One region of the Staphylococcus saccharolyticus genome, then DNA from elsewhere that is predicted to be linked to it. Evidence: riboswitches for the same ligand, from Rfam matches in the RefSeq annotation. Region 1 holds a riboswitch; each other region holds the start of a gene.
The links. Region 1 has a riboswitch for thiamine pyrophosphate ahead of DYE57_RS00835 (ABC transporter substrate-binding protein). Riboswitches for the same ligand answer to the same signal wherever they lie in the genome.
Positions count from the first base shown of each region.

Region 2: another riboswitch for thiamine pyrophosphate. It lies ahead of DYE57_RS10360 (SDR family oxidoreductase); the one in region 1 lies ahead of DYE57_RS00835 (ABC transporter substrate-binding protein).
Region 3: another riboswitch for thiamine pyrophosphate. It lies ahead of DYE57_RS08285 (ECF transporter S component); the one in region 1 lies ahead of DYE57_RS00835 (ABC transporter substrate-binding protein).
Region 4: another riboswitch for thiamine pyrophosphate. It lies ahead of DYE57_RS02070 (thiamine phosphate synthase); the one in region 1 lies ahead of DYE57_RS00835 (ABC transporter substrate-binding protein).

Region 1 is NZ_UHDZ01000001.1:208,573-211,690, reverse strand. It holds gene DYE57_RS00840 (anion permease) at 251-1,669, shown strand; TPP riboswitch at 1,814-1,915, shown strand; partial or broken gene DYE57_RS00835 (ABC transporter substrate-binding protein) at 1,973-2,879, shown strand; gene rarD (EamA family transporter RarD) at 2,992-3,118, opposite strand, start outside.
Region 2 is NZ_UHDZ01000001.1:2,108,884-2,112,001, forward strand. It holds gene DYE57_RS10350 (deoxynucleoside kinase) at 6-614, shown strand; gene DYE57_RS10355 (deoxynucleoside kinase) at 617-1,279, shown strand; TPP riboswitch at 1,419-1,517, shown strand; partial or broken gene DYE57_RS10360 (SDR family oxidoreductase) at 1,747-2,371, shown strand; partial or broken gene DYE57_RS10365 (LLM class flavin-dependent oxidoreductase) at 2,427-2,639, shown strand; gene DYE57_RS10370 (HAD family hydrolase) at 2,841-3,118, opposite strand, start outside.
Region 3 is NZ_UHDZ01000001.1:1,688,010-1,691,127, forward strand. It holds gene auxA (lipoteichoic acid stability factor AuxA) at 1-894, opposite strand, end outside; gene graF (glycopeptide resistance-associated protein GraF) at 1,052-1,186, shown strand; TPP riboswitch at 1,971-2,072, shown strand; gene DYE57_RS08285 (ECF transporter S component) at 2,158-2,733, shown strand; gene DYE57_RS08290 (ABC transporter ATP-binding protein) at 2,747-3,118, shown strand, end outside.
Region 4 is NZ_UHDZ01000001.1:467,614-470,731, forward strand. It holds partial or broken gene DYE57_RS02065 (NAD(P)/FAD-dependent oxidoreductase) at 1-722, opposite strand, end outside; partial or broken gene DYE57_RS02070 (thiamine phosphate synthase) at 715-1,303, opposite strand; TPP riboswitch at 1,379-1,488, opposite strand; partial or broken gene DYE57_RS02075 (pyruvate MFS transporter) at 1,973-3,118, shown strand, end outside.

The DNA.
Region 1 (3,118 bases):
AGAGAGTAACAACTATTGTAAGCGCTTTCTTATTCACTTAATTTCATTTTACTTCATACATTTTGAATTTTCAAACGATTGAGTGTTATAATTTATTAAATATTTATAAACATTTCTCATATAAACTTTAATTATTAATAAATGTAAATCTTTATCACCCTTCTTCTTAAAAAATCTGTACATCTTTGCACGATAAGACTATGATTGAGATGTAAAAAAAGTGTAATTTGAGAAAGAGGGAGATGATGAAATGGGACATACGGTAAAGTACAGTAAATTTATTCTTCCAATCGTCGTAGGTTTAATCATTTGTGCATTAACACCATTTAAACCTGATGCCTTAAACAATCAATCTTGGTACATGTTAACAATTTTTGTTTCAACAATTATTGCATGTATCACTCAACCAATGACAATCGGTGCCGTCTCTATTGTTGGTTTTACTTTCATGATTTTTATAGGTGTTGCTAATACTAAAACAGCGGTTCAAGGGTTTGGTAATAGTAGTATTTGGCTCATAGCAACGGCATTTTTCATTTCTAGAGGATTTGTTAAAACAGGGCTAGGACGACGTATTGCGCTACAATTTGTCAAATTATTCGGTAAGAAGACGTTGGGATTAGCTTACTCTTTAGTAGGTGTAGATCTAATTTTAGCTCCGGTAACACCAAGTAATACGGCACGTGCAGGCGGTATTATGTTTCCAATCATTAAATCCCTCTCGGAATCTTTTGGTTCATCACCTAAAGATGGTACTGAAAGAAAAATGGGTGCATTTTTAATCTTTACTGAATTCCAAGGTAACTTAATCACTGCTGCCATGTTTTTAACTGCTATGGCTGGTAATCCAATTGCGCAAAGCCTAGCAGAAAAGACCGTTCACGTTCAAATTACCTGGATGAACTGGTTTATCGCAGCGATAGTGCCTGGATTAATTTCATTAATTATAGTGCCATTGATTATTTATAAAGTGTATCCACCTGCCGTCAAAGAAACCCCTAATGCTAAAAAATGGGCGACAGAACAACTAGAAGGCATGGGTTCTATGTCTAGAGCAGAGAAATTTATGATTGGTATCTTCATTGTTGCATTGGCACTGTGGGTGTTTGGTAGTTTCTTAAATATTGATGCAACACTTACTGCTTTCATCGCCTTATCATTATTATTACTTACAGGTGTATTAAGTTGGAAAGATATTTTAAATGAAACAGGCGCATGGAATACCCTTGTATGGTTCTCAGTACTTGTATTAATGGCTGATCAATTAAACAAGTTAGGATTTATTCCATGGTTAAGTAAGATAATTGCGCAAAGTTTAGGTGGCTTCAGTTGGCCAATCGTCTTAGTATTACTCATCCTATTCTACTTCTACTCACATTATTTATTTGCAAGTGCAACAGCACATATAAGCGCAATGTACGCCGCTTTACTTGGTGTGGCAGTTACAGCAGGAGCACCACCAGTGTTCAGTGCATTAATGCTAGGATTCTTTGGAAACTTACTTGCATCAACAACACACTATAGTAGTGGTCCAGCACCTATACTTTATACAGCTGGTTATGTCACTCAGAAACGTTGGTGGCTCATGAACATCGTTCTTGGTTTCATATACTTCATCATTTGGATTGGTATTGGTTCATTATGGATGAAACTCATTGGCATGATGTAAATGAAGTTAGCTTGGTTTAATGCTAATAGAGTATATGATAGGCTGGCGTTGAAAAACGTTATCTTATTTTTTTACAATATTCTTCTTTACTATGTGTTTTATTTTTTATTAAATACATCTGTGTTATTCTGTAATTAGAATAGAATGTATCATTAGGGGTGCAATTAAATTTGCTGAGAGAAAGGCTACTTTCAACCCTCGAACCTGTTGGTTAAAACCAGCGTAGGAAAGTGAACGATAATTGCTAATTTCTTTGATAATTCACTTTTTTGCGCAAAAAATGAGTTACTGGAGGATTTTTTTATGGACAAATTAACTGTAGGTTTAGAATGGTTTTTAAATCCTGACCATATGCCGTAATCATAGGTCTCGAAAAAGGATGGTTTAAAGAAGAATCATTAGAAATTGAAATGATTGAACCGAAAGAACACTTTGATGCACTAGACGAAATCGAAAATGGCACAATGGACATTGCGATTACCGAACCTATTCATTTAGTTCAGATAGAGCAAATAACCAAAATGTGATTGGTTTTGCCAGATATCTCCACACGAATGGTGGCATTATGTATAACAAAGATAAAGACATCACACGACCTAAAGATTTAATTGGCAAACGGCTTCAATACCCTGGCGCGCCTGGTCCAGATGGTACTGCCATTGCAAAAACAATGATTGAAGCTGACGGCGGCACTTTTAAGAAAGGTTATCTTACACCAGTCAATAACAGCTTTTACCATACCGATGCACTTTTAAATGATAAAGCTGATGCAGCAACACTTGTTTTTGAAAACTTTGAAATTCTCGAAGCAAAAAGTCAAGGACTCAACGTAGATTATTTTTCATTAAAAAACTATAATGTTCCAGATTTCTGTCAGCTTATTTTTATTACAACACCTGAGAAGCTAGCTACTTATGAAAGCAAACTCAAAAGATTGATTAAAGTTACTCAAAAAGCTACTCATTACATCAATCATCATTTAGAAGATGCGATTGATATCTATTCTATGTTTACTCAAACAGATGTTACAAACCAATTAAATAAAGACACAATCAAAGCAACAGCTCAATGTTTTACAAACGATTTATCTATGAGTTCTGATTACTACAATGATTTACAATTATGGCTTAAAGAGGTTAATGAAATCAAAGTCCCTATCACTCCTAGTTTATATTTTACTAATCAATTATTGTTTAGTAGATATATGAAATTATCAAACACACCTTCACTATATTTAAATGATGTACACCCCAAAAATCGGACTCACGATCATCTAACTTAATGGCGTGCACGTCAAAACATGTGAAGGTGTGTTTGATTTATTATTTAAAAATTGGATTTTTCTTAATATTAATATATTGAGAAATGCTATATAAAATAATACCTATCCATATGAAAATAAAAGTAATGAATTGATCAACGTTAAATTGCTCTTTAAAGACAAAAATA
Region 2 (3,118 bases), 1.9 Mb from region 1:
TGATTATGAATAAACCTTTTATTGCTATTGAAGGACCTATAGGTGTTGGAAAATCTTCACTTGCCAATCGTTTAAGCCACTCACTAGGCTTTTATGAAGAAAAAGAAATTGTAGATGAGAATCCTTTTTTATCTGATTTTTACGATGATATTGAAAAGTGGAGTTTCCAGACAGAAATGTTCTTTTTATGTAACAGATATAAACAAATTAGAGATATTGAAGAATTACGCCAAGGTGTAGTTAGTGATTATCATATTCATAAAAATAAAATATTTGCTAAAAATACCTTAAATGCCTCAGAATTTGATAAATTTAGTCGCATTTTTGACATTTTAACTGAAGACTTAGAAATGCCTAACATAATTATCTTTTTAGATGCCGATTTAGAGGTATTAAAATCAAGAATTGCTAAACGTAATCGTAGTTTTGAATCGCACATCGAAGATGATTACTTATTAACTTTAAAAAAAGATTATCAAGCGTACTATGAATCGTTAAAAAATGAAGGTGCAAATATCGTACTTATTGATACGACAAACGTAGATTTTGTTGAAAATGAAGACGATTATCAAGATATTTTAAATATAGTAAAACCAATGATTGGAGCTCGTTAAAGATGAATAATTATAGCATCCCCCAAAATGCAATCATTACAATCGCTGGTACAGTGGGCATAGGTAAATCGACGCTAACACAAGCACTGGCTGATAAATTAAATTTTAAAACTTCATTTGAAAACGTGGATCATAACCCTTATTTAGATAAATTTTATCACGATTTTGAACGTTGGAGTTTCCATCTTCAAATCTATTTTCTTGCCAAACGCTTTAAAGAACAAAAGCGCATGTTTGAATATGGTGGCGGTTTTGTACAAGATCGCTCAATTTATGAAGATGTTGATATTTTCGCGAAAATGCATGAAGAACAAGGTACCATGAGTAAAGAAGATTATCATACATACGCAGAATTATTCGATGCCATGGTAATGACACCATATTTCCCCAAACCAGATGTGCTTATTTATCTAGAGTGTGATTATGATGAGGTGATTGATCGTATCAAACAACGCGGTCGTGATATGGAGATTAATACTAATCCTGGATATTGGAAAAAGCTATTTAAACGTTATGAAAATTGGATAAATAACTTTAATGCTTGTCCTGTAGTTCGCGTGAATATTAATGAATACGATATTCATAAAGATTTAGATTCTCTAAATCCTATTATTGAAAAAATTGCACGTATTATTAAAATTTATCGTGAAGTTGATAATAGATAATAAAAATAATTCCACGGAAAATCGAGCAACTTCAATTTTCCTCGGAAAATTTTTACAGGATGTTTCTTTTACTATTGAAAAATGTATAGAGCTTCTTAATCGTATTGACATTATTTTTCAAAACACATATGTTTATAATATATAGCACTAGGGGTGTTTAAGAACTGAGATAGATTTATCCAAACCCTTTGAACCTGAACTAGTTAACACTAGCGGAGGAAAGTGTGAAATATAATCTTACTATTAATCTGTCTTCATATATTAATTACTAAGATGCACAACTTTTCTCTAGAGTGTTGTGCATTTTTTCTTAATTAAAGTTTAACTTGGGCGCTTATAAAAATGATAAAAACTGCAATTATTACAGGAAGTAGTCGTGATCTTGGAGCTCAAATCGCGACAACTTTACTGGAAAAAATTACAATGTCGTAGTCAATTACAAACAAAATAAAGACAAAGCAGAACGTTTAATCGCAAATTATGATGAAAATAAAGTCATTGCTATTCAAGCTGATGTTACAAATCGTACTGAAGTAGATCAAATGATACAACAAGCCACAGAGCATTTTGGTCAAATTGATATTGTCATTAATAATGCATTAGTTAATTTTAAATTTGATCCAACACAACAGAAAGCATTTAAGGATTTAACTTGGGAAGATTATGAGCAACAACTTAATGGTACTTTAAAAGGTGCATTCAATGTTACACAAAGTGTTATTTCTCAATTCATTGCACAACAAAGTGGTTGTATCATAAGTATTGGAACTAATCTGTATCAAAACCCTGTCGTTCCTTATCATGGTATACAACTGCAAAAGCAGGACTTATCGGTTTCACTCGTAATATTGCAGCCGAACTTAGTCAATTCGGAATTACAGCAAATGTTGTTTCAGGTAGTCTATTAAAGACTACGGATGCTAGTGCTGTTACTACTCCTGAAGTATTTGAATTAATCGCTCAAACAACTCCTCTTAAAAGGTTACAACACCTCAAGATGTTGCGAATATGGTTGTATATCTTGCATCAGATGAAGCCCGCGGTGTAACAGGTCAAAATATTACTGTTGATGGTGGCTTAACGATGAATTAATTGTATAATTTTAGTTTACGCATTTTTAAAAGAAATTAATAAATGAGGTGCTCATATGAAAAACAAATGTCAAATGAACATAGGTGTTTTACTTTACGGGTGTGGTCATCATCAATCTGCATGGCGTATGGAGGATTCTTATATCGAAGACATTGGTAACGTCTCTTATTACCAGCATTTAGCTCATATAGCTGAAAAAGGACTCTTAGATATAGTGTTTTTTGCAGATAATCAAGCTTTTAATGCTAGTGATAATGCTACTTTACCATACAGTCTTGAAGATTTTGTAGAACATGTTATACCATACAACATCGTGGATTATTTAGAGATGCATATCAGTCGTCTACATTGCGTGAGTTGCTTGGCTTTAAATCTTTAAATTCCTCATTTAAAGTACATTAAAAACAAGACGTGGAAGTTTGAATAAATCCAAAAAAGTCCCACGTCGTTCTTACTTTCATAAAACACTTTATTTTTCATATTGTTCTAGCACTTTTTTTATATCTTTAGCGCTATCAATAATCACATCTGCTTCATACAGTTCTTCTCTCTTTGCTACACCTGTCAGTACACCGATGCCTAATCCTAATTTAGCATTTATAGCTGTTTTCATATCATTAGGAGTATCACCTATAATTGCAACTTGATTTGGTAAAACATCATAAGCATTAAATAGTGGATCTAACACTTTCGGATGAGGTTTTTCTTCTGCATGTGTTTCAGTAGAAATAACGAGATCAAAAAGGT
Region 3 (3,118 bases), 1.5 Mb from region 1:
CCAATGTGGAATATCGTCTTCTTGAATATCAACTATATTCTTAACTTTATCTTTAAATTTATCCCTTTTAGCTCTCATCTTATCTAAATCAACACTTCTTCTTGTCTTACGTGCATATTCTGTTGTCTTATCTTGGAGTTGTTTTAAGTGAACTTTTGTTTGATTAGATACGTTCCCTTTATTAGTTCTTGAAAGCTCAGGTTCTTCTTCACCTAATTCTTCTTTAGTTAAAGGTAATGAACGTCTTAAGAATAAGAAATTCCAAATTGCCATTTGACCTAATAACCACATAATAATGAAGAAAGTATTTACACTTAAAATATCTATTGATTCAATTTCATTAGCATCAATACGACCATATAATACGATTTGTGTAATTAAATAACTAATACTATATGTCACAATAATCCACATATAGTGATTTTTGCGATTATTATGATTTAATTCATCTTTATATACGATATATCCAATATGTACGATGAACGGTATGATAAATACGATTGCGAAGAAACCATAAACTTGTGTCATAAGTAATAATGTAATAATGAAATACATAATACCAATAACCAAAAAGAAAATAGAAATGTCATAGTCATATTTTATTGTTCTAAATAACGTATGACCTAATAACATTAATAAGATACCAAACATAATAATAATAATGGCACTTATTATTGGAAAACAACCTATAAATCTACTCATCACTTTAATGATTTCAGCGAAGAATGCATTAAGAAATTCCCATACATTATGTACATGTGTATTAACTTTCTTATCCCCATTAAAGTGTTTAATTAATGGTAAGTTAATAAGAATGATGAGACCTGTGAAAAGTGAAACGATACCGATAATGTAGCTAAATATGATCTCGGTGTGTTTCCTAAGAAAAGACATACTGTTCACCTCAAAAGTTATTATATATGAAGATTTTATAATTGTCTTTAAATTAACTATTAAATACGTCTATAGTCTTATAAACGTTTATTACTAGAATAACGGGGTAACTTATATGTGTAAACTAAAATTCCTGTTTAAGGGGGGAGGAAATATTATGGGAAAAGAAGAATATAAAAAGAAATCAGCTGAACAAGCTAAAGAAGTTGAAGAAAAATTAAAAGAACAAAATGAAGAAAAAACTGACGATATCGAACAAACTAAAAAAGATATTCAGGATACTTTAGATTAGTAGTTTAAAGACATTTTTCCATGCAAAAACAATTAAATATTTATAGATGCTAAGTAAAACCTCAGAGTTAACTCTGAGGTTTTACTAATACATAAATCTACAGATTATATATTTTCGCTTAAATTTATAGCAATCATCCTTAGAATACTATATTGGCAGTGAATCAAAACTATTTTTCTAATTTTAACGATTTTACCTTTGGTATTTCTGGTAAGAAATCATATTTAATATAAACAGCCAAATACGCATTTTTATCGTTAACATTCACTATATATTAGCCTAAATCACCACTTCCTTGATTGTCTGCTTGCAATTTGATTAAAACCGACTCTTCATTTAATAAAAAGTTATATGTTTTTTTATCTGTCGTAATTCTATGAAGTTGATACGTGTCATTATTTTTAATGTAAGTATTAATTTGTTTCTGACTTGAATAACCTGCCCATCAATCAAAGAAGAAAAAATTTATCACTGCGTAACATTTCAATAATAAAATTACAGCACCGCAAATACGGACAATCTTTATCATAAGACGTTCTCCTTATTTAAAAAAGCACCCCATAAATAAATTATTTTCTAGTTCTCCTAAAAAACATTCAAAAAATTGTAATAAATTCTGGTGATTTTTCAATATTTTAATTTATGAAAGATAAACCATTACTTTTTGAATACACTCGAATAGCTACTCAATTATTGTAAAACTATCTATTAATATACTTTAATTTGTTTTAATCAGCCTTGACATTGTTTAATAAAAATCATACATTTAAATTAATTAAATAATCGAACGCACTAGGGGTGTATGTTTACTGAGATGAGGTTTACCTCAAACCCTTTGAACCTGATCTAGCTAGATACTAGCGTAGGAAAGTGTAGTTAATTATATAATCTAATTGAATGAAACAAATTAGATTTATCTTCTGACGCACAGCTTTCCTAGGAAGGGTTGTGCGTTTTTTAGGAGGATTGTTATGTCAAAAGGTTTAAAACTATCAGAAATACTCGTAACAGTGTTAATTTCTGTAGTATTTGCAATCATTTATAACCTATGGTGGTTTATTTACAATGTAGTACAGGTTGCAGGTATTCACCTAGAGCAATTGACTTACGGTGTATGGTTTATGGCTGCAATTGTTTGTTACTTAATCATACCTAAACCAGGGATTGCTCTTTTAGCAGAAATCGCTGCCGGTGCGGGGGAAACTATAGTCATGGGAAAATTTGATATTCCAACAATTATTTATGCTGTATTACAAGGTTTAGCATGTGAAATTGTGTTCGCTATTTTTAAATATAAATCACGTTCTGCAGCTGTAGCGATGCTTGCTGGATTAGCAACTGCATTAGTGTCGTTCCCAGTAGATTATTTTTATGGCTACCTTAATGAAGTTGCGGGATGGAACTTATTACTATTTATCATTTTCCGTTCAATTAGTGGTATAGTTTTAGCTGGTTTAGTTTCTTATTGTATTGTTAAAGCACTAGATAAAACTGGGGTTACTAAATTCTTTAGACCTGCTTCACAACAAGATTACGATAACCTATAAGGGGATTTTTTAATTGTTAAAAGTTAAAAATTTGCGTTTGAAATATCCAAATGGGGATAGAAAAATTTTTGATAATTTAAATATAGAAATCAATGATAAAGAAAAAGTGCTTTTACTTGGTCCCTCTGGATCAGGTAAAAGCACGTTACTTAATGTATTAAGTGGCATCGTACCAAATTTAATAGAACTTCCAATGAAATATGATGACTTAGAAATAGATCATCAAAGTGGAGTTATTTTCCAAGACTCTGACACTCAATTTTGTATGCCCAAAGTTTATGAGGAATTAGCATTTGTCCTTGAGAATAGACAACTACCACGCAGCGAAATGGACGCTGAAATCAAAGCTGCATTAGAATCTGTTAATTTACACGTAACTGATCAA
Region 4 (3,118 bases), 260 kb from region 1:
AACAGCGTCTCAGAAAGTTGCAGTTTACCACTTTCTAATAAAATGACTTCACCTTTAACGCCAATTACTTGCCTTTGAAGTTGATAATCATGACCATGCGCCACCAGCTACAATCACTTTATGAGCTTCTATTGGAGATGATTCACTTGTTAAAATCGTATAATAGCCGTTATTTCTTTTAATTGAATAAACCTCAGTAGAATAATAACGCGTACTATGTCTTTACTTAATTGATTCTAACAAGGCATTAGTATAATTATGGGCATTAATTTGACCATCGTGAGGAATATGAATTGCTGCATATGATGGTTCTACTGCACCTTGAGTTAAGTGAATTAACGCTTCATTATTAAGTTGTTTAACACTAGAATCTTTGCCAGTTAAAAAGTGATATTGATGTTCAAGGGACGCCACATCACTTTCTTGATTCGCTATTTTAATCAATCCGGAATTATGAAATTGTATATCTATACTTGTTTCATTTAGTAATGATTCGCTAAGTTGTGGAAACATTGACCGAGATTCAATGGCTAATTGAAATAAGTCACTATCATGTGTGAATTCATTTTGAGCACCAAGCATACCGCCTACTTTATATGAAGCATGTTTGCCTGGAACATCTCTATCTATTAACACAACACAACATCTAATTGTGTTTCGCTAAGTTGTCTAGCAATCGACATGCCTATGACACCAGAACCAATGATTAATACATCATGCATGTTGAGACCACTCCTTTCTTAAGTGTTGAATCTCTTCTAACGTTGCAGTTATAAAATATGAGATTGCACATATTCCTGAAAAGTCTTTTGGAATTTGTTTGATTGTATTGTTATTTATACCGCCAATGGCATAAGTAGTGATAGGAATATGTAAGACATCTTGAATCTCTTTGGTCGTCCGTGGTGGCGTATCTGGATGTGACATAGTAGGGAAAAGATGACCGAAAAAGACATAGTCTAGCCTTTTTTTCTACATAAGTTAACCGTTGCGACATCGTGCGTCGACATGCTAACAATGATATTTGGATGTGATGCTTTATAAGAAAATGTCGTTGTATCGTTATTTTTAAAATGGATACGAGAAAGATTTAGTTCTTCTAAAAGTGTAATATCACTGTGAATAATGATTTTATCTTTCTCAAAACCGTGTTGAGTCAACTGAATGATTTTGTCTTTTAATTCGTCATAATTCATTGACATACGAAATAAAAGACCGTCAATCTTTTTTCAATGGTCATAAAATGCTGTAAATCTTCGTCAGTAATTTGTTTATCGTAAGTGATTGCGATAAATATATGTATCACCCCAAATTTAAAAATAAAAACGCTATCTCCCTGAAGAAGGGAAATAGCGTGTCGTTTATGTTAGACTTCATGAATTTAACGGTGCCACTTCCCTACGCCAGTATGAACTGGATCAGGTTATAGGAATTATAAAGTCATTTCTTTATTCTCAGCCTTAAACAAAGGCACTTCCAGTGGTTTAATATGAAATTATTAATCAAAATGTGAAAACGTTTTATTTAACATCATTTTACTATCTTTAATCATATACATCAAATTTCCTTTAACAATAAGTTCAACAAGAGATGACAAAATATTATTATCTTTTTTGTATAAATGTGCATTTATAACTCCTATAATGTATATTTAACTATTATAAATATATTTTAACACGCTCATTTTTATTCGAGAAAAAGTTGCGCGAGACTTATATTTAAGGCTATATTGAAATTGATAGAAAAGTGTAATTTGACCACAAAAATATACGTAAATTATACATTTTTAAAAATTTTACAAAAACTATTGTAACCGTTTTCACTACGTGCTATATTAATAAAAAATTGTAGCGCTACAACTTAATACAGTTGTTTTAAAAAGTGAAGGTTGAACAGTCATCAAAGGGGATTTCTGAAACATAACGACATCATAATTAGAAACAACACAATTCAAATGGAAGTAGGAAACAATATGAAAGAAAAACGCAGTAATGTACGTTGGTATTTTGCAATAGGATTTTTCCTCATTGGTGTTATCGCATATATGGATAGATCAAATATTTCATATATCGCAGTACCGATGATGAAAGATTTGGGATTAACAAAGACACAATTTGGTTTATTAGCTTTATTCTTCTCACTGGGTTATGCATTGATGCAAGTACCATCTGGAATGTTAGCAGAGAAATTTGGACCTCGTAAGATGATTACTATCGCCTTAGTTTGATGGAGTACATTTACAATTTTAACTGGAATGATTAAACATCATGGTTTACTTTACTTCATTAGATTCTTATTTGGTGTTGGGGAAGCTCCGATGTATCCATCTAATGCCGTATTTAACTCATTATGGTTTGCTAAAAATGAAAAAGGTAAAGCATCTAGTGCTCTTTTAGCGGGTTCTTATTTTGATCCTGTACTTGCACCAATTATTACTATTGCAATCGTTAACGCCTTTAACTGGCAAGCCGTATTTTATATTTTTGGTGCTGTAGGTATTTTAATGGCGGTATTATGGGCAATTATCGCTAAAGATTTACCTGAGCATCACAAAATGGTCAATTATGCAGAGAAAAAATTTATTACTGAAAATCGTGATATTGTTGCGACAGAAAAATCTTTACCACCTTGGAAACGATTCTTAAGTCACTTTAGCTTTTACGCAATCGCACTTCAGTATTTCGTAGTTCAATTTGTGATTGCAGTATTCTTAATTTGGTTACCTACATATTTAACAGAACAATATCATGTGGATTTTAAACATATGCCTATTAGTGCGTTACCATGGTTATTCATGTTCTTCTTAATTTTATTTGCAGGAGCTATTTCAGATAAAATTTTAAACACTGGACAAACACGGTTCGTTGCTCGTGGTGTCATTGCGATTGCAGGGTTTATCGTATTTTCAGTATCTATTTTCTTAGCAGTACATACTGATAATTTATACATGACAATTATTTGGTTATCACTTTGTCTAGGTGGCGTTGGTATCTCAATGGGTATGAGTTGGGCGGCCGCTACTGATTTAGGTCGTAACTTCTCAGGAACAGTTTCAGGGTGGATGAATTTATGGGGAAACATTGGTGCATTAGCCCTCTACTCGCGGGTATTGTTGTTG